Regions from separate parts of the Paenibacillus sp. 22594 genome, predicted to be linked through region 2. Evidence: predicted binding sites of a transcription regulator. Region 2 holds the regulator's gene; each other region holds the start of a gene.
The links. Region 2 encodes LexA, which represses DNA repair genes until DNA is damaged. Its sites were predicted from a motif close to CGAACATATGTTCG; they were not measured.
Positions count from the first base shown of each region.

Region 1: the regulator LexA is predicted to act here: its motif matches at 2,635-2,648, upstream of ACTJKB_RS22465 (putative DNA modification/repair radical SAM protein).
Region 3: the regulator LexA is predicted to act here: its motif matches at 2,423-2,436, upstream of ACTJKB_RS07450 (YolD-like family protein).
Region 4: the regulator LexA is predicted to act here: its motif matches at 2,647-2,660, upstream of addB (helicase-exonuclease AddAB subunit AddB).

Region 1 covers NZ_JBQENA010000007.1:321,171-325,384, reverse strand. The annotation lists gene ACTJKB_RS22475 (phosphoketolase family protein) at 1-339, shown strand, start outside; gene ACTJKB_RS22470 (TIGR03915 family putative DNA repair protein) at 429-1,262, opposite strand; gene ACTJKB_RS22465 (putative DNA modification/repair radical SAM protein) at 1,262-2,596, opposite strand; gene ACTJKB_RS22460 (hypothetical protein) at 3,106-3,336, shown strand; gene ACTJKB_RS22455 (hypothetical protein) at 3,446-3,634, shown strand; gene ACTJKB_RS22450 (LacI family DNA-binding transcriptional regulator) at 3,964-4,214, shown strand, end outside.
Region 2 covers NZ_JBQENA010000001.1:453,684-457,897, reverse strand. The annotation lists gene ACTJKB_RS01940 (hypothetical protein) at 1-16, shown strand, start outside; gene ACTJKB_RS01935 (hypothetical protein) at 114-491, opposite strand; gene ACTJKB_RS01930 (L,D-transpeptidase) at 643-981, opposite strand; gene lexA (transcriptional repressor LexA) at 1,219-1,845, opposite strand; gene ACTJKB_RS01920 (LysM peptidoglycan-binding domain-containing protein) at 2,084-2,497, shown strand; gene ACTJKB_RS01915 (DUF896 domain-containing protein) at 2,608-2,781, shown strand; gene ACTJKB_RS01910 (hypothetical protein) at 2,866-3,393, shown strand; gene ACTJKB_RS01905 (HAD family hydrolase) at 3,430-4,214, shown strand, end outside.
Region 3 covers NZ_JBQENA010000002.1:134,548-138,761, reverse strand. The annotation lists gene ACTJKB_RS07480 (hypothetical protein) at 1-22, shown strand, start outside; tRNA gene ACTJKB_RS07475 (tRNA-Leu) at 185-270, opposite strand; gene ACTJKB_RS07470 (WGxxGxxG family protein) at 412-858, opposite strand; gene ACTJKB_RS07465 (M15 family metallopeptidase) at 931-1,617, opposite strand; gene ACTJKB_RS07460 (hypothetical protein) at 1,822-1,989, shown strand; gene ACTJKB_RS07455 (hypothetical protein) at 2,029-2,169, opposite strand; gene ACTJKB_RS07450 (YolD-like family protein) at 2,162-2,362, opposite strand; gene ACTJKB_RS07445 (hypothetical protein) at 2,638-3,276, opposite strand; gene ACTJKB_RS07440 (PH domain-containing protein) at 3,574-4,074, shown strand; gene ACTJKB_RS07435 (glycosyl hydrolase) at 4,090-4,214, opposite strand, start outside.
Region 4 covers NZ_JBQENA010000002.1:4,433-8,646, forward strand. The annotation lists gene ACTJKB_RS06855 (carbohydrate ABC transporter permease) at 1-805, shown strand, start outside; gene ACTJKB_RS06860 (hypothetical protein) at 838-2,514, shown strand; gene addB (helicase-exonuclease AddAB subunit AddB) at 2,727-4,214, shown strand, end outside.

The DNA.
Region 1 (4,214 bases), on a different contig from region 2:
GATCAATTTTTCACAAAAGACAAACCGGTCATTTTCGCATTCCATGGCTATGAAGGTCTGATCAAAGATCTGTTCTTCGACCGCCATAACCATAACCTGCATGTACATGGCTACCGGGAAAACGGCGACATTACCACACCATTTGATATGCGCGTACTGAATCAGATGGACCGTTTCGACCTGACGAAGGAAGCTGTACTGAGCTTGCCGAATGCTGGTAAATATCAGGCTATCGCGGACGAAATGGATGCTATGGTCAAGAAGCATAACCAATATATCCGTGAAGAAGGTATCGACCTGCCGGAAGTAGAGAACTGGGTATGGAAGGCTTTGAACTAAAAGCATAAGTACTGATATAGGGGATGTCCTGAAGGTCATGAAAATGGCTGAGGGGCATCCCTTTTTGTGATGTGGATTGCTGTTCAAAATCAGCTTTTGAATTTCGACTTCCCATGTTCCAATAGGGGTGAGCCCTCTTCAAGCTTCGGCTTGCTCTCGGCCATGCCAGTGCTGCCGCTATTCATCTCTGTGAGGTGCTTCCAGTACCGCTTGGGCATCAGCGAGGAGCGCAGGCTGTCGTTCTTGCGCTCACGGATGCCGATGGCGTTGTAGAATCCTTGCCACAGGCGGCGGTATTCTTCCTCAGCTGCATCCGGTGCAGGCGGTACCCATTCATCGAGCGGAATAATGGCTTGCTGTCCAGGCTGGTGGATAAGGGCCATGCGGTGGGTTTTGTCGTAGATCATGAAGCTCTCGCCGTGGAACCGGTCACAGAAATGATCCTGAATAACGGGCAGCACGAAGCCTTTGGGCTCAATGACCGCCGCCATAACCGGGCCGTATACGGAAAAACGCACAAACCCCAGATACAGGTGAGCTTCCCGCTGGAGCTGCTGAACCGCCTTCTGCAGGGCGTTCACCGTATCATCAGCAAGCATGTCCATTACCTTGCGGCCATGGGTGAAGCCCAGGTACAGAAAATTCAGCAGCAGCATCTCCTTCTCCGGCGCGCATGACCAAAAGCCAAGACGAACCCACTCCTCTGCCTCGGTGCAGATGCGGAGCGGGATCGACTTTAGCACCCGTTCTGCTCTGCTGCTGTCTGTGTCAATCCATTTCGATTCCAGCAGCAGGCCTTGTTCTTCTTCATCCGAATGTATAGCGAGCGGGGTTTCCTTCCATTGATAGCTCTCGAACACACAGCATAGCAGGCCTTCAAAGCTGCCGTCGTAGGTATAGGCCAAAGCGGCTGCCTTAAACATCAGGGCCATTCCCCTCCCTTAGGCACTGTCGCTCCTGCTGTCGGGGCTGCAGCTCCCGCTGCCGGTAAGGCTGCCAGATAGGAATCGTCGAACAGAGTGAGCTGTTCGTACTGTGGCGGCTCGATCCTGGCAAGCTCCTGGCCGGACATGAGTGAGCGGAGCAGGGTATGCTCGCCCACCTTTAACCCCTCCAGCATTTTTCCCTTACAGGTTATGAAAAATTGTGCACGTTTAAGAACCACACCAAGCTTCTTCAGGGCTGTAAAGTCCAGGGTTCCGGCCCGTCGTGCCTTAACAATCCGCTGAGCACTCCTTACCCCGATCCCCGGCACCCGCAGCAGCTGCTCATACGGGGCACGGTTGATTTCAACCGGGAACTCTTCCCGGTGATTCACCGCCCAGCTGCATTTTGGATCCAGCAGCGGATTGAAGTTGGGTACCGCTTCATCCAGCAATTCATGGGCCTGAAAGCCATAGAAACGCAGCAGCCAGTCGGCCTGGTAGAGGCGGTGCTCCCGCAGCAGCGGCGGTTTGGTATCTAGAGCCGGCAGAAGTGAATGTTCTACTACAGGGGTATAGGCAGAGAAAAAAACGCGCTTCAAGGCGTATTTCCGGTACAACCCTTCGGTGAGGGTTAGAATACGGAGATCGGTATCGGGCGTAGCTCCGATAATCATCTGGGTGCTCTGTCCGGCGGGAGCAAAGCGGGGGGCATGGTTATATTTGACGAGATCGGAGCGGTTCTCGTTAATCTTTTCTTTGATCAGGGACATAGGCTTCAGAATGGAGGCTTTGCTTTTGTCTGGGGCCAGCAGGCCGAGGCTTTCCTGGGAGGGCAGCTCGATATTTACGCTCATGCGGTCGGCCAGCAGACCAAGTCTGGACAGCAGCACCTCGTCTGCGCCGGGAATGGCCTTTACATGGATATATCCTCTGAACTGGTAGGTGTTTCTTAACAGATCAAGAGCAGCAATCATTTGCTCGGTTGTATAATCGGGACTTCTCATAATACCGGAGCTGAGAAACAGACCCTCTATATAATTGCGGCGGTAGAACTGCATCGTCAGGTCTGCGAGCTCCTCCGGCGAGAGTGCGGCCCGGGGTGTGGGGTTCGATTTACGGTTCACACAGTATGCACAGTCATATACGCATCCGTTGGTCATCAGCACCTTAAGCAGTGAAATGCAGCGGCCATCTGCTGCGAAGCTGTGGCAGATGCCCATGCTGACGGCATTGCCCATGCCACCGGGCTGGCCTTTACGATCGGAGCCGCTGGAGGTGCAGGCTACATCATATTTGGCTGAAGCCGTTAAAATTTCAAGTTTCTTCATCATATCCACACAGAATCCCCCTCGTACAGGAAATTATATAACGAACACATGTTCTTGTCAAAATCAGACGGGCACAGCACTTTATTGGACTGGGATTTTGACTAGCAATGTACAAAAGATTGCCTTATGTATATAATAATAGGAACATAAGTTCCTATATTGGTTGTAGAATGGAAATTAATAACTCCCTACATTATAGGCATTAGAAATACAAGGGAGGCATTAAAAGTGAGTGCAATAGAATACTATCGTCATGAGCTCTACCGGATTGCTTGGCGTATGCAGTATCGTGCCAAGAGGGATTTTAAGCGTGAAGTCCCTCTCGCATCCAGCCCAGAGCCCCGTACTCCTTCATTTTCCGAACAAGCTGATAACAGGTTATTAGTGCAGCACTATTTAAATGGATTAACGTCAGAAGTAGGAAAGAAGGTTATTTGCGCAATCTATCTAGGAGATCAAACAGAAGCTGAGGTCGCCCGGCAATTGAACATATCTCAACAGGCGGTGAACAAATGGAGGAAGAAAATGATTCAGGAATTAAGTCGGAAGATGAATTCTTAGGTTTGCTTGAACGCCTTCAGAAGCATAATGATGAATCGGCTACACTGGCGTTATTGAAATTTTTTGAAAAAGATATGGTCCGGTTAACCCGTGTGCTGCGGATGCCCAAAGAAGATGCCATACAGAGCATGAAGGTTGAGCTCCTGGAGTGTTTTAAAAGAAAAATGGATAAGAGTCAGTAGGGAGCAGCTGCTGTCCGGCAGTGCTCTCCAGGCAGAAATGTATGCGCATTCCTTCTTGTGTTATAATAGCAACTAATAGCTTGATTACTAGAGTGGGAGTGTTGAGGGGATGAGAGGGTATAATATTTGGCGTCCATTGATGCTGATCTTGGTTGCGCTGCTTACTAGAACATTAGTGAACAGCGTGTGCCTCATGTTCGGCATGTCGGCTAATTCAGCAAGCAGTGTCGCCATGATCGGCATGATCATTGCCGCGCTGGTGATGTATAACCGGATGATGAAGCAGCGCCGGAAATAAATATAAGGTAGACATTTAGCATCCTGGAGTCTGACCGATACTATCTGTGGGTGGCTGTAGTCAAACTGCGGGAAGAAACAGTATTGCACTGACTAACTGTGACCCACAAGAAAGACACTTTGAAAAAAGGTGACCTTCTTGTGGGTCTTTTGTGTTTTAATCAGAATATTGGAAAAGGAGCGGATATGGCTGTAATTAATTTTGAGAAAATTGTGGTGTAAGTGCTTGCAGAAAGAAATCTAATGTGGTAAGTTTTAGTTGTCACTTATAAATCTAAACGTTTAAACGGCTAATGGACTTTGGTTCGGATGCTTAGACAGGAGAATTCTATGAGGAAAACCAGCATTAAAGACATAGCTCTCAAGGCCAATGTTTCAATTGCTACCGTCTCCTATGTACTTAACGGCACCCGTAATGTCCGTCCTGAAACGCATAAGCGGGTGACAGAAGCCATAGAAGAGCTGAACTACAAACCGAACGATATTGCAAAGAGCCTCAAACGCAACCGCACGAATACGATTGGTGTAATCGCAGAAGATGTGACCGTATTCAATGCACCCGATATTATCGACGGTATCAA
Region 2 (4,214 bases):
GCAGACTGAGCAATAAGAGCAATGTGCTCCCGGGTCGTGAATGGTATAAGCCTGAGATTCACCGGGAGACACATTAGTCGCCTATTGCTTCAATATGTAGTCATAAACAGGTTTTACATGAAGTTGAAGGACGTTATTTGCTCGGAGTAGACAATTAGCTGTTTATATTCAATTTCAGTTCCAAAGCTGGCGAAAGGCCGTACAATCACATTATCCAAGACTACAAAATTGTAATTGAATGTCTTTTCAGGATGCTCAGCACCCAAGTAGGAAATGTATTCATCAACGATGACATCGTCCATCAATGATTTGAGGTTAAATACATCCTCATTACTGCTGGTGTTCGAAGCTACATTGCCTTGAATGCTGCCGAAGGCTGTAAGGATATTGACTCTGCGTTCCCCATGATTATTGTTCAGTAAAAGATTGGAGAGCTTACCTAATGCATCGACCTTGAAGTCGACATGGGTTCTTATTTTGGATTGATTCAAACCAGACACTTCCTTTCAAGATTTAATTTACCAATATACAGGTTTCGACATATTACTTCACTTTTCCTGTTTGTATGCGAAATAAATGTTTGAACATGAAGGACACCTTGTGAGACGTTGATAAATGTCTCACAAGGTGTCCTTTGTGCTGTTATTCTCGAATGGTTACACGGGTTCCGATGGGAACAGTTGCTGCGAGGGCTAACACATCTTCATTGTACATACGAATACAGCCATGGGATACCTTTTTGCCGATGGAGGAAGGGTCATTGGTTCCGTGAATCCCGTAATGGGGCTTGGACAGGCCCATCCAAAAAACGCCGAAAGGGCCACCGGGGTTTTTCTGTTTGTTGATAATGGTATATTCTCCAACTGGAGAGACGGACAGCATCTTGCCTATGCCGACAGGAAAACCTCTAATTACAGTGTCATTGTCCAGCAGATACAGCATCCGCTGTGACAGATCGGTAATGATTCGATAATTGGGCATTTTGATCAACACTCCTTTTATGATCAGAATATGAGTGGAGTGTAGAGAGAGTTCTGGAAAATTAGATAGAAAATCACAAGCGAACAAATGTTCCTTTTCGGTTAATCAGGCACAGGGGACAAGATAGGGCAACAAAGAGTACTAAATAGTGTGAAGAAAATAATTGGTAGATTGGAGGGAAAAGGAAAAAACAGTTCCGCTATTAAGCGGAACTGTTTTAAATGAGACGGGGACTTACTAATGAATATCACGGAATAGGCCGATAACTCTGCCCAGAATCGTAACTCGATTCAAACGTAGAGGCTCATAAGCGGGATTCTCCGGCTGCAGACGGATATGATCACGTTCTTTGTAGAAGGTCTTAACTGTTGCTTCATCTTCTTCAGTCATGGCAACGACGATATCGCCATTATCTGCTGTCTGCTGCTGGCGGACGATTACATAGTCACCATTCATAATGCCAGCGTCGACCATACTGTCACCAAGAACAGAAAGCATGAACACTTTGTTATCACCTACATAATGGGTAGGCAGTGGAAAGTAATCCTCAATATTCTCTGTTGCTGTAATCGGCACCCCGGCGGTAACCTTTCCAACGACTGGAATGCGTGTTACCGTCTGAACAAATTGATGAACATTCTCGGAATCCTCTTGTCCCAGCAGTTCTATTGCACGCGGTTTCGTTGGATCACGACGGATAAGCCCTTTCTTCTCCAACCGGTCCAGGTGACCGTGTACCGTGGAGCTGGAAGCCAGTCCTACAGCTTCACCGATTTCCCGGACAGAAGGCGGATAACCCTTGCTGCGGACTTCGTTACGAATAAATTCCAGGATCGCCAGTTGACGACTCGAAATCTTTGACATCGGAATCAACCCCATATACTATGTTTGGGAAAATTATAACATAGAACTTCCGTTCGTACAAACATAAGTTCTAAAACGATTGGGAATGGCAGCTGGAGAATGGTAAAACGGATTTGATATAAACAGAAAAGGGGTTCGGAGAATAAGGGAACAATTGTTCGAAAAAGGTATTGAACAAAACACATGTTCGTGTTATATTAATTCGAAAGTAAGAACAAGTGTTTGGAGGCCGGTTAATATGTTAAAATACAGCACATACCGCAGTATTTACGACGAGGTTCATGAGGACCATACAGCGAGAGCCCGTTCTGCATACAATGATAGACTAGATATGAAGAATCTTCTTTTCTCATTAGCGGCAGCATGCCGCAGATTGCTCCGTCAGGATACAATTGTAAAGCTGGCCTTGATTTTTCTATTAGTGATTTCCGGATTTACTGTGGTAGGCAATGTTTTTGCGGGATCGGTGTTGTCATCCAAACAGGAGAAGAGGGTTGTTGTTGAACGCGGGGATACACTTTGGAGCATAGCACTTAAGAATAAACCGGCTCATATGAAAACGGCTGTATATATAGAAGGAATCAAACGGACGAGCGGTCTTGAGAACAGCAACATCAAAGCCGGCGATGTGCTAAGTTTACCTGTATATTAATACTGATGGAGTGCCTATAGATGGATACCAGGAGCTTTCAGGGAGCAGACCTTGACAAGCTCTTTTTCTCATGGCAAAGTTAGAATGAATTTATAGGGGAGGGGAACATATTGAACATTGACGAATTGGTCGCCCGCATCAATGAATTAGCGCGCAAACAGAAGAGTGACGGCCTGAATGAAGAGGAGCTTAAGGAAAGAGCCAAGCTTCGCGAGATCTACCTGGGCAATATCCGCAGTAACTTCCGTGCTCAGCTTAATACTATTGAAATTGTGGACAAATAAGCGCATGAACAAGGCAACAAGGCAGGAGTTAATGATGCTCTGTTCCTTTTCATAGATATTATAGGATGACTAGGGGGAACTGACATGGCCCGTTCTTGGGAAAGAATGGTTCAACGCAACACACAGCAAATCAACAAGCAACGCAAGAAGCAAGGGAAAGATTCCATCTATGCATCAACCACTTCTGCAGCTGCAAAGAGCAGCGATATTTTTAAAGGCCGCAATATTGTTTTTCCCGTAGTATTATTGATGCTTGGCATCATGTTCTGGGTAGTTGGCTCTATAGATGAAGCTAAGGGCAGCGGTATTCTTGCCAACTGGCTGGGAGTTGTATTGTATTTCCTGCTCGCGGCACTGCTTTTTTTCCGTCGTCCATATTTAAAGGTTGAACGTGCCAGACTTGCCACCATTAAATACAATCGTGAACGCCAGCTTCCGGCAGGGGATATTGAAAAAATTATTGTCACCCGTGGCGCAGTTTCCATTAAGTACAAAGGTAAACGCACACAGTGGGTATTCTCCAAGCTGCTCAACCGTTATGACATTAATGCAATGGGTGAGCGTTTGGAGCAGTTCGCCAAGCAGAATCATGTGGAATATGTGAAAGAATAGAAAGATACGTCCAGCATAGGGAGAGGGAGAACTATAATGCCGATTTCCGCCGTACTCTTTGACCTTGATGATACGCTGCTCTGGGATGAGCGGAGCGTTGAAGAAGCATTTCGTTATGCCAGTGAAGCAGCAGGTGAATCCGTCGATCCTAAGAAGCTGGAAGCAGCTGTCCGCAGAGAAGCGAGAAATCTGTATGAATCATATGAAACGTTTCCGTTCACCAAGCTGATTGGAATCAATCCTTTTGAAGCGCTGTGGGGGAATTTCACAGCAGGTGAACAGCTTGAATTCCGGAAGATGGAGCAGCTTGCACCTGTCTACCGTAACGAATCCTGGCGCCGCGGGCTGGCAGCACTGGGTGTGGAGGATGAAGCGCTGGCTGCAGAGCTGGCTTCTAAATTTGCTGCGGAACGCCGTAGCCGTCCTTACATGTATGAAGAAACACTGCATGTACTGGATCAGCTCAAGGGTAAGGTGAAGCTACTGCTCTTGACGAACGGGTGCCCTGCGTTGCAGCAGGAGAAGCTGGATGGTGTGCCTGAGCTGATTCCTTACTTTGACCATATTGTGATTTCAGGCAACTTCGGTAAAGGTAAACCGGACAAAGGGATATTCACACATGCGATGGAACTGCTTGATATTTCGCCGGAGGAAGGAATTATGGTTGGTGACAAGCTGACCACAGATATCCTTGGCGGTCTTGGCGCAGGTCTGACTACTGTATGGATTAACCGCACCGGTAAAGAAACTGATCCCGAAATTACACCGGACTATCAGATTGGTCATCTTAGTGAGCTTCTTCCGCTTGTGAAATCTTTATA
Region 3 (4,214 bases), on a different contig from region 2:
AATTCTCGAACGCAAAGCATGAGCTAGAACTATTCGCCGTGAAGTCGGTTCAAGCATCATTCCGAGCGCATCGGAAACCTCGAATCCACACGAAAAAGAGGCACCGTTAGCAAAATGTTAGCAAACCTGATCCAAAACAAACAAGGGTTCCAGCTCTAATGAGCTGAAACCCTTGTTCTTCTAGTGCCGAGGACGGGGGTCGAACCCGTACGGTACTCACGTACCGCAGGATTTTAAGTCCTGTGCGTCTGCCTGTTCCGCCACCCCGGCATGGTTAGTGCGTTGTTTAACGCGACAAGAAATATGATATCACGTATTCTGTGAATACGCAATCAAAATTTCCTTTTAGTTTTCAGGTACCAAAAAGACCCGCTCAGCCGGAGCTGCTGCGGGCCTCTGGTACTGCAAGAATTAGCGGCGTTCGCGTTCGCCGCTTTTGCTTCTCATGCCAGCCAGACCGAGTAGGCCGACCAATCCGAGCCAACCCCAGTTGGAGCCGTTGTCGTCGTTGTCTGTTGCGTTGGTGGTCGTACTTGTGGCCCGGTATCTGCCGGTTGGCGTGGTATTGGACAGTGGAGAGACAGTGCTGTTATCACCGGTGCGGATCTTGTCTCTCATGATCGTATCATTGTTGCGCAGGGTGCCTGTTGTGTTATTCATCATGGTGTTGCCCTGCTCATTCATCATACGGGTACCGGTACCCGTGTTATTCATACGGTCATTGGTGGAAGAACCGTTATATACCGGTGCCGTTCCACCCATACCGGTAGTACCGGAAGCACTGGATGCATATCCTACACCCAGCAGACTCATGGACAATACAGTGCCGCAGGCAAGACTTGTTATCAGCTTGTTCAAGATGTGATACCCCCTTGTGTGATTTGTCGCTGATAATTTCCCCCTTCGGCGCCTAAACTATGCAAGTCATTTTTACACAGTCACCACATTAACTGTCTTGCTGGCAGGATCATAAGTCACCTTGGCCCCGAGCGCTTCAGCCAATGCCCGCACGGGAACATAGGTGGTTCCATTATCCAGTACCCCAACCGTTAGCTTAATCCCATTCAGATTGATGGTAATTTCTACATCCTTGTTCACTTCAGCCTCACCTCCGGTGATCCGGCTTAAGGTTTCCTTAACCTGCTGGGTGGTCGGACGCTGACCTTCCTTAAGCTGTGCAATAGTCAAGCCAAAAGCCATCTGCAAATGCGAATAATCCTTAAAAGAAGTCCAGTCCCCACCCCATTCGAGTCCCAGCTTTTTCGCTTCCTGCACGACCTCCTGCCAGTCAGCCAGCTTATCTCCATTCCCATCCCGGTTCATGTCCCAAGAGACGTTCTGCCCATCCGGCAGCAGCAGCGCGAAGTCCATCGCCAGACCATAATTATGATAGCTATTGCCACCCTTGGCATTGGTTACTATACTGCCCTTCTTGGTTCTCCCCAGTGCGTAAAGCGCATTCTGTTCGGCTATAGTGCGCATGCCCTGAGTAATGACAATTGGGATACCTCTGGCATAACATCGCTGTATCAAGACATTTGCAGCTGCCAGCAGGACAGGATGAAGACCGCCGAGCCGGGCTGCCGATTTACTTTTCAACTCATCTATAGTCAGCATCGAATCCCCTCCTGATATAGTAAATGCCCTATATTCCACTGTTGCTTGTACCTTCTCACTTCACTGTAAAAGAAAAAACCCCGAACTATGCGGGGCCTGAGCATCTTGCCTATATGGGTGTACGTTTACCACCATCTGCCGACCGTTTTCCGGATGATTTCTGCCCAAACAGGCTAAGATAAAAGCGAAAGGTGGGATAACAGCATGGACATCCACAGTGACAGCTACAAAGTCGCGGCATTGAGTGAACAGGAGGATGCGGTGGAGATCATCCGCCAGGCCGAAGCGGCAATTGCTCAAATGAACGGCAATAAACCCGTGACTCTGATCGCTTATGAGAGAACAGAAGCCCCATTCCGCGCTTTTAAATAAAGAACAGGGGCTCTTCATCAAATGGGTTCTCGCTGACCCTCAGACGATATATGCCTCCACAATATCATCGATATCAATCCACTTCCATTCATCCGCCCACTGCAGCTTGATCTCGCGCGAGTGGGTGTGAATGGAGGTCACAAAGCCGTTCAGCAGCTTATTCTCAAAAGCATCAAACAACCACCGTTACCCGGACATGACTCCGCAGCGACAGCGCCAGCGTGAACTCGATCTCCTCCAGCTTCTGCTCATTCAGAACCGGCTTCATACGGCGAAGCATTTCCCGCTTATCATTCCGAATCAGGCTCTTGTGCTCCGTCAGCATCATCCGGCTGCTCTCCCAAAGGCTGTTCCCTTCCAGCTTTTCTCCCATTGCCGTTCCTCCTTCCAGGGTGATCTTAAATCGTTTCACTGATTGCACTCTCGCCAGACACGAACGTATGTTTGTATTATACGCCCTTCTCCGCTTATTAATCAATCAGAAAAAAATATATGCAGCCGCAATAGAATGACTAAAGTGAAATCCAGGCGCTTCAATTTCTGTCTGGTACGTTCCCAATAGCTAACAAAAAGGCGCTCACAGTTTTTCTGTGCAGCGCCTTTGTTATGCCCAATGAAAGGAAGTCGCCTTTATGGAGGCGTTCCTTTTTACTTAACGTCAGTTACCGAAGTTCCTGAACCGGACTGTGTATCCTTGTCTGTATTGTCTGTATTTGCTTGTGTGTCTGCAGCGGTGCTGGTATCTGTACCAGACAATGTTCCTTCCGCCGCACTCCCCTTCTCGATCAGCCCTGCGGCTACTCTGGCTTCATTCAGCTTGGATATGCCGTACAGCATCGCCACATCCGCCTGCTGGTTCATATCCTTGAACTCATCCGCTGTAACGTCCGGGGAAGCCGCACTCTTCGAGGCCTGCTCCTTGATGGAGTATGCACTCTGGAACGCAATCATCGAGTCTTTCAGCAGCTTTTGAATATTCTCTGGCAGGTTTTTGGAAATTTTCACATCCTTGACTTCATCGGCGATATCCGAAGCCGTGTCCTGAAATTGATCCATTGCCTTCTCCAATTCCTTGTCCGTTGCTTTTCCTGTCGAAAATGAGGTTAAGGTAGTGTTGAACGCGTCCAATGAGGACTTGCCCTTTTCATCAAATTTTGACATTTCATTATAAAAGCTTTGTACCTTCTCCTGCACTTCTTCGTGGGAAGCTGGTGCCGAGTTATTGTTGCTGCAGGCGCTTAGAACCACAACTACCATTAGTAACACTGCCAGTAAGGCTTGTCTCATATTAAAAATCCCTCCAATTAACAGAATAATATCGAGTATTGTAAAGTGCAACTGAAAATTATGTAAAAATAGCAAGAATGAAATATTTGGCGGAATTGAAGCGTTTCCATTCAGTGCAAAACAAGCAGAAACGGTAATGCGTCCTTTTAAAGGTAACTACCGTTTCAGCGAGAAATAGAAGGATAATGTATAGCGTTGAGTATATAATTTTCAAAAAAAAAGACCCCCAGCAGTGTCTGGAAATCTCTGTTTATACTATAATGATTGCAACATGATTGATAGAGAGGAAGATAGCCGATGCCTTATTGCACTAGCTGTGGCGCAGAATACAAGCAAGGTGCCAAATTTTGCGGAGAATGTGGAGCAAGTACTGAGGGAGATTCAGCTGCGCCTATACGCCGTCCATCTGCTGGAGCGGCACCCGGATCGGGTTCAGGACCTGAAATCGAACTGTGGCAGGGTAAACCAGCCGGTATTTCCGACCGCCTCAAAGGCATTATACGCCTGAACACAACTACATATACGATCACCAGCCAGCGTATTATGGTCAAAACCGGACTGATTGGCAAAGACGTTGAAGAAATCGAATTGCTGCGGGTGAATGACTTCTCTGTGGACCAGTCCATCATGCAGCGTATTCTCGGCATCGGGAGCCTTACGGTATTTTCGGATGACGCTTCATCGCCGCAGCTGATATTGCGCAGAATCCGCCATCCCCAAACCGTAAAGGATGTGCTCCGCAAAGCTGTGCGTGATGAAAAAATCGCCAATAATATCAGCTACCGCGAACAGATCTAAACACCGCCCTGCTTTTTAAGGAAGATAGAATGCCCCGGCCGGAATAACGCCTTTGACCTGTCTGGGGCTTTCCCACATCAGAACCGCCCGCGCATCACCCTGGTTTTCATAATACTCCACCTTCAATTCATGCAGCTTGC
Region 4 (4,214 bases), on a different contig from region 2:
CGCATTATCGTGCTTTCTACCGCTGCTCCATTTGCTGGCGCAATCCTTCAGCAGTAAAGCGGCTGTCAACGGCAGTCTGGTATCCTTCTGGCCGGTTGATTTTAATACGGATGCTTATGTTAAAACGTTTAAAAACTCGAATTTCACAGGCTCGATGCAAATTTCGGTGGTTAGAACGATTCTGGGCACCTTAATCGGGATGTCGGTGATTACGATGGCCGGTTATGCGTTATCCAAGGATTTCCGTGGGCGCAACGCGCTGATGTGGGTTTTCGTATTCACGATGCTGTTTTCCGGTGGATTAATTCCTTCTTACATTCTGGTTACTAAGCTTGGACTCAAGGACACGATTTGGTCTTTGGTTCTTCCGGGTGCTTTTGGAGCGTATAACTTGATCCTGATTATGAATTTTTTCAAAACCATTCCGAAAGCGCTTGAAGAGGCGGCATTTATTGATGGGGCTTCCTTCTTCGGGATTTTCCTCAAAATCTATCTTCCACTGTCTCTCCCTGGCCTAGCCACCGTTGGATTGTTTATCATGGTGGGGCACTGGAATTCCTGGTTTGACGGGATCTTATATATGTCCAATACGACCAAGTATCCACTCGCTTCCTTTTTGCAGACGGTCGTTGTACAAAGCAATGCCCAGAGCATGGCCATGAGCCAGTCAGAGGCGGCGGCGATGTCGGAGCAAAGCATCAAGGCCGCACAAATCTTCATCAGCACATTACCGATTATTCTAGTGTACCCCTTCTTGCAGAGATTTTTTGTCAAAGGGATTGTGCTGGGGGCAGTGAAGGAATAACTAAATAACTCAATAGAATAGGGGCCTAATTTATGAAAAAGACAGGTATAACGCTCTCCTCTTTACTACTGATTGCCGGATTGCTTGCAGGCTGTTCTTCAGATAATAAAGGATCGAATTCGGCAGCGGAGGCTACACTTAAAGACGGCAAGTATGATCCTCCGATTAAGATCACCATAGCGAAACAGCAGGATGAAAATGCCGGCAAATATATCAATGGCGAAAGCCTGAATGATAATGTGCTGACCCGTTGGGGGACCAAGAACCTCGGCATTACCATCGAAACCACGTTGCTGGGTGGGGATGCGGCCCAATATAACACCAAGCTGCGCCTCGCGCTTACCGGTTCCGAGAAGCTCCCAGATGTCCTGCCTGTGTACGATACCTCTCTGGAGAATGATTTAATTCAATCCGGACTTGTCAAGGATATCACTGAAGACATCAACAAATATATGCCGGACCGGTTAAAAGAAATTTATAAACAGTATCCTACAACATTCAATCCGGTGATCCAGGACGGCAAGGTGTACGGGATGGCGATTTCCCCCAATCTGACCGAAGGTGAAGTGATGCTGATTCGTCAGGATTGGCTGGATAAATTGAATCTGAAAGCCCCTACAACCATTGATGAATTTGAAAAGGTGATTGCCGCCTTTACGAATGATGATCCGGACGGGGACGGCAAACAGGACACTTACGGGTTTGATTTCTCTGGTAAAGATTCCTATAACACTGGATGGGTTAGCGACTCTGTAATGATTTTCAGCGCATTTACAGGCAAGAATCTTCCGGGCTCATGGCATGAGGAGAACGGCAAGCTTACTTACGGGTCGGTGGCAGACGGCAACAAGGAAGCGCTGGCCAAACTTCGCGACTGGTATTCGAAAGGCTATTTGAATAAAGAATTGGCTACTCAGGGCGCTTGGGATGCTCTCGCTGACTTTACCGAAGGCAAGGCGGGGATTATTATTGGCCGTCCTTGGCTGTACGGCAGTGTGAAAGACGTTGAGGCTAACGTTAAGGGAGCCAAAATCAGTGCCTACCCAACGATCAATGGGGTTAGCGGAGACAAGACCTATCAATCGGGGCAGTTGAATGACGGTGTGTTCATGTTCAATAAAGACTTCAATAATATGGAAGCGTTCTTCCTGTATTATGACAAGCTGTACGATGCCGCCTTTGGTACCGGGGACTTCAAATACGGTTATGCTCAAGGCTATGACTATGATATTGTGGATGGCCAGGTTACCTTTGACTCCAAGAAATTCAACACACCTTTGGACGCTGTCCAAGGGGTAGGGAAGATGGCATTCACCAAGAATACGCCTAGTGTTGATGGTCCGGGGAAATCCTTCGAGGATCTTGCGGGTGGAGCCAAAGCGGATACTGGAGTGCTGATGAGATCGGAAGCGCTGGATCAAACGATGAAGGACGGTTATGTGATTTCTTATAAGAACAGCGAGTCGCTTTTGCCAAGCGCCTTCAACGGTCCGCCAACCAAAACGATGCAAAGCTCATGGGAACAGCTGACGACCATGGAAAAGGAAACCTTCACAAAGATTATCTACAGCAAGGAGCCGCTTAGTGCTTATGATGATTTTGTAAAACAATGGAACGAGAAAGGCGGCACTAAAATTACGGAAGAGGTCAACGCATGGTATGAAAATGCCAGCAAAGTGGATGTGATGTCTAATATGGGCTTGAAGTAAGTGGGGGAGTGCTTCCGGTAAAATAACAAATAACGGCACTGCGCTGGCAGGTTGTTCCTACATGGGAATATCGGCCAGCGCTTTTTTGTGCTTTTATAAGGTTAAGGACTGTAAGTTTCTTGAATTTAATGGCAAACGCATGTTCTGGTTATCGCGAGTATGCTATACTATTGAGACGAAGAAATGCAGAGCTACGGAAGGAGTTTGTCGTTATGTCGGTAACCTTGTTAACAGGCCGCTCGGGCAGCGGAAAGACTACTAAAATATGGAAGGGAGTGACCTCCGCTCTGGAGCAGGAGCCGCTGGGCGCGCCGATTATTGTCCTTGTTCCCGAGCAGGGCTCCTTCGGAGCGGAGCGCGGGCTGCTGACAACAGGGAATGTGCGGGGAAGTGTTCGGGCGCAGACGCTTAGTTTCTCGCGGCTTGCCTACCGGGTGAAGCAGGAGACCGGAGGCAGCGCCAGTCTGCCGATCAGCGAGGAAGGCAAGAAGATGCTGATCTACAAGATCATCAGCCGCCGCAAGGAAGAGCTGAAGCTGTTTGGTGCATCGAGCGACAGACCGGGTTTTGTAGAACGGCTTAGCCAACTGCATACGGAGCTGAAGCGCTGCTGCCTGGGCACTGCTGATCTGGAGGAGCAGATCGCCCGAATGCGGGACTCCATAGGGCGAAGTCCCATTCTTGCAAGCAAGCTGGATGATTTACATATGGTGTTCCGCGAGTTGGAACAGGAAATGTCCCGGCTGTACATCGATGAGGAGGATCGGCTGGCTGAGCTGGCTGAACATATTCAGGAGTCTTCATATATTCGTGGTGCGGAAATCTGGGTGGACGGTTTTCACGGCTTCACAACACAGGAATTTGCCGTGCTGCGAGAGCTGATGCAATATGCCGCTAAAGTCACGGTCGCTTTGACACTGGACCGGATCTACCCTGCGGGCATGCAGCCTCATGAGCTTGAGCTGTTTCATCCCGCGGCAGTAACCTGTATCAAGCTTCGCGGAATGGCAGAGGAAATGGGCCTGACGGTATGGGATGAACTTCTGGCACCGCCGGTGTTGCCGCGTTTTGCCGGAAGTCCTGTCCTTGCCCATCTGGAGAAGGGGTTTGGCCGGCGAATCCGCTGGAGCGGTGCCGCTTCAGAGGTTGCAGATTCCATTACCCTTACTGCGGCAGCTTCGCGCAGAGCCGAAGTAGAAGGAAGCCTGAGGGAGATGCTCCGTCTTGCCCGCGAGGAAGGTGCAAAATACGGGGAGATGGCAGTATTTATGCGCAATATTGCCGACTATGAGCAGCTTGTGGTTCCCCTGTTCCAAGACTACGGAATCCCATTCTTCCTTGACCAAAAGATGAATGAGCTGCATCATCCACTGGTAGAATTTATCCGCTCTGCCTTTGATGTGGTGCGCAGACGATGGCGGTATGAGGATGTGTTCCGCTGTGTGAAGACGGAGCTGTTGCTGCCGATGGATTACAGTGTGACGCGCGCCGATATGGATGCACTGGAGAATTATGTGCTGGCTTGCGGTATTCAGGGCCACCGCTGGACGAATGGCCGGTCCTGGAAAGGAATTCCGAGTCTGTCGCTGGAAGGCGAGAGAGTCGTGGATGAAGTGCTGCTGGCAAGAATGGAAGCATGCCGGGAGATCATTACAGGTCCGCTTCAGGCTTTTGAGAAGCGGGTCAAAACAAGCCGCAGC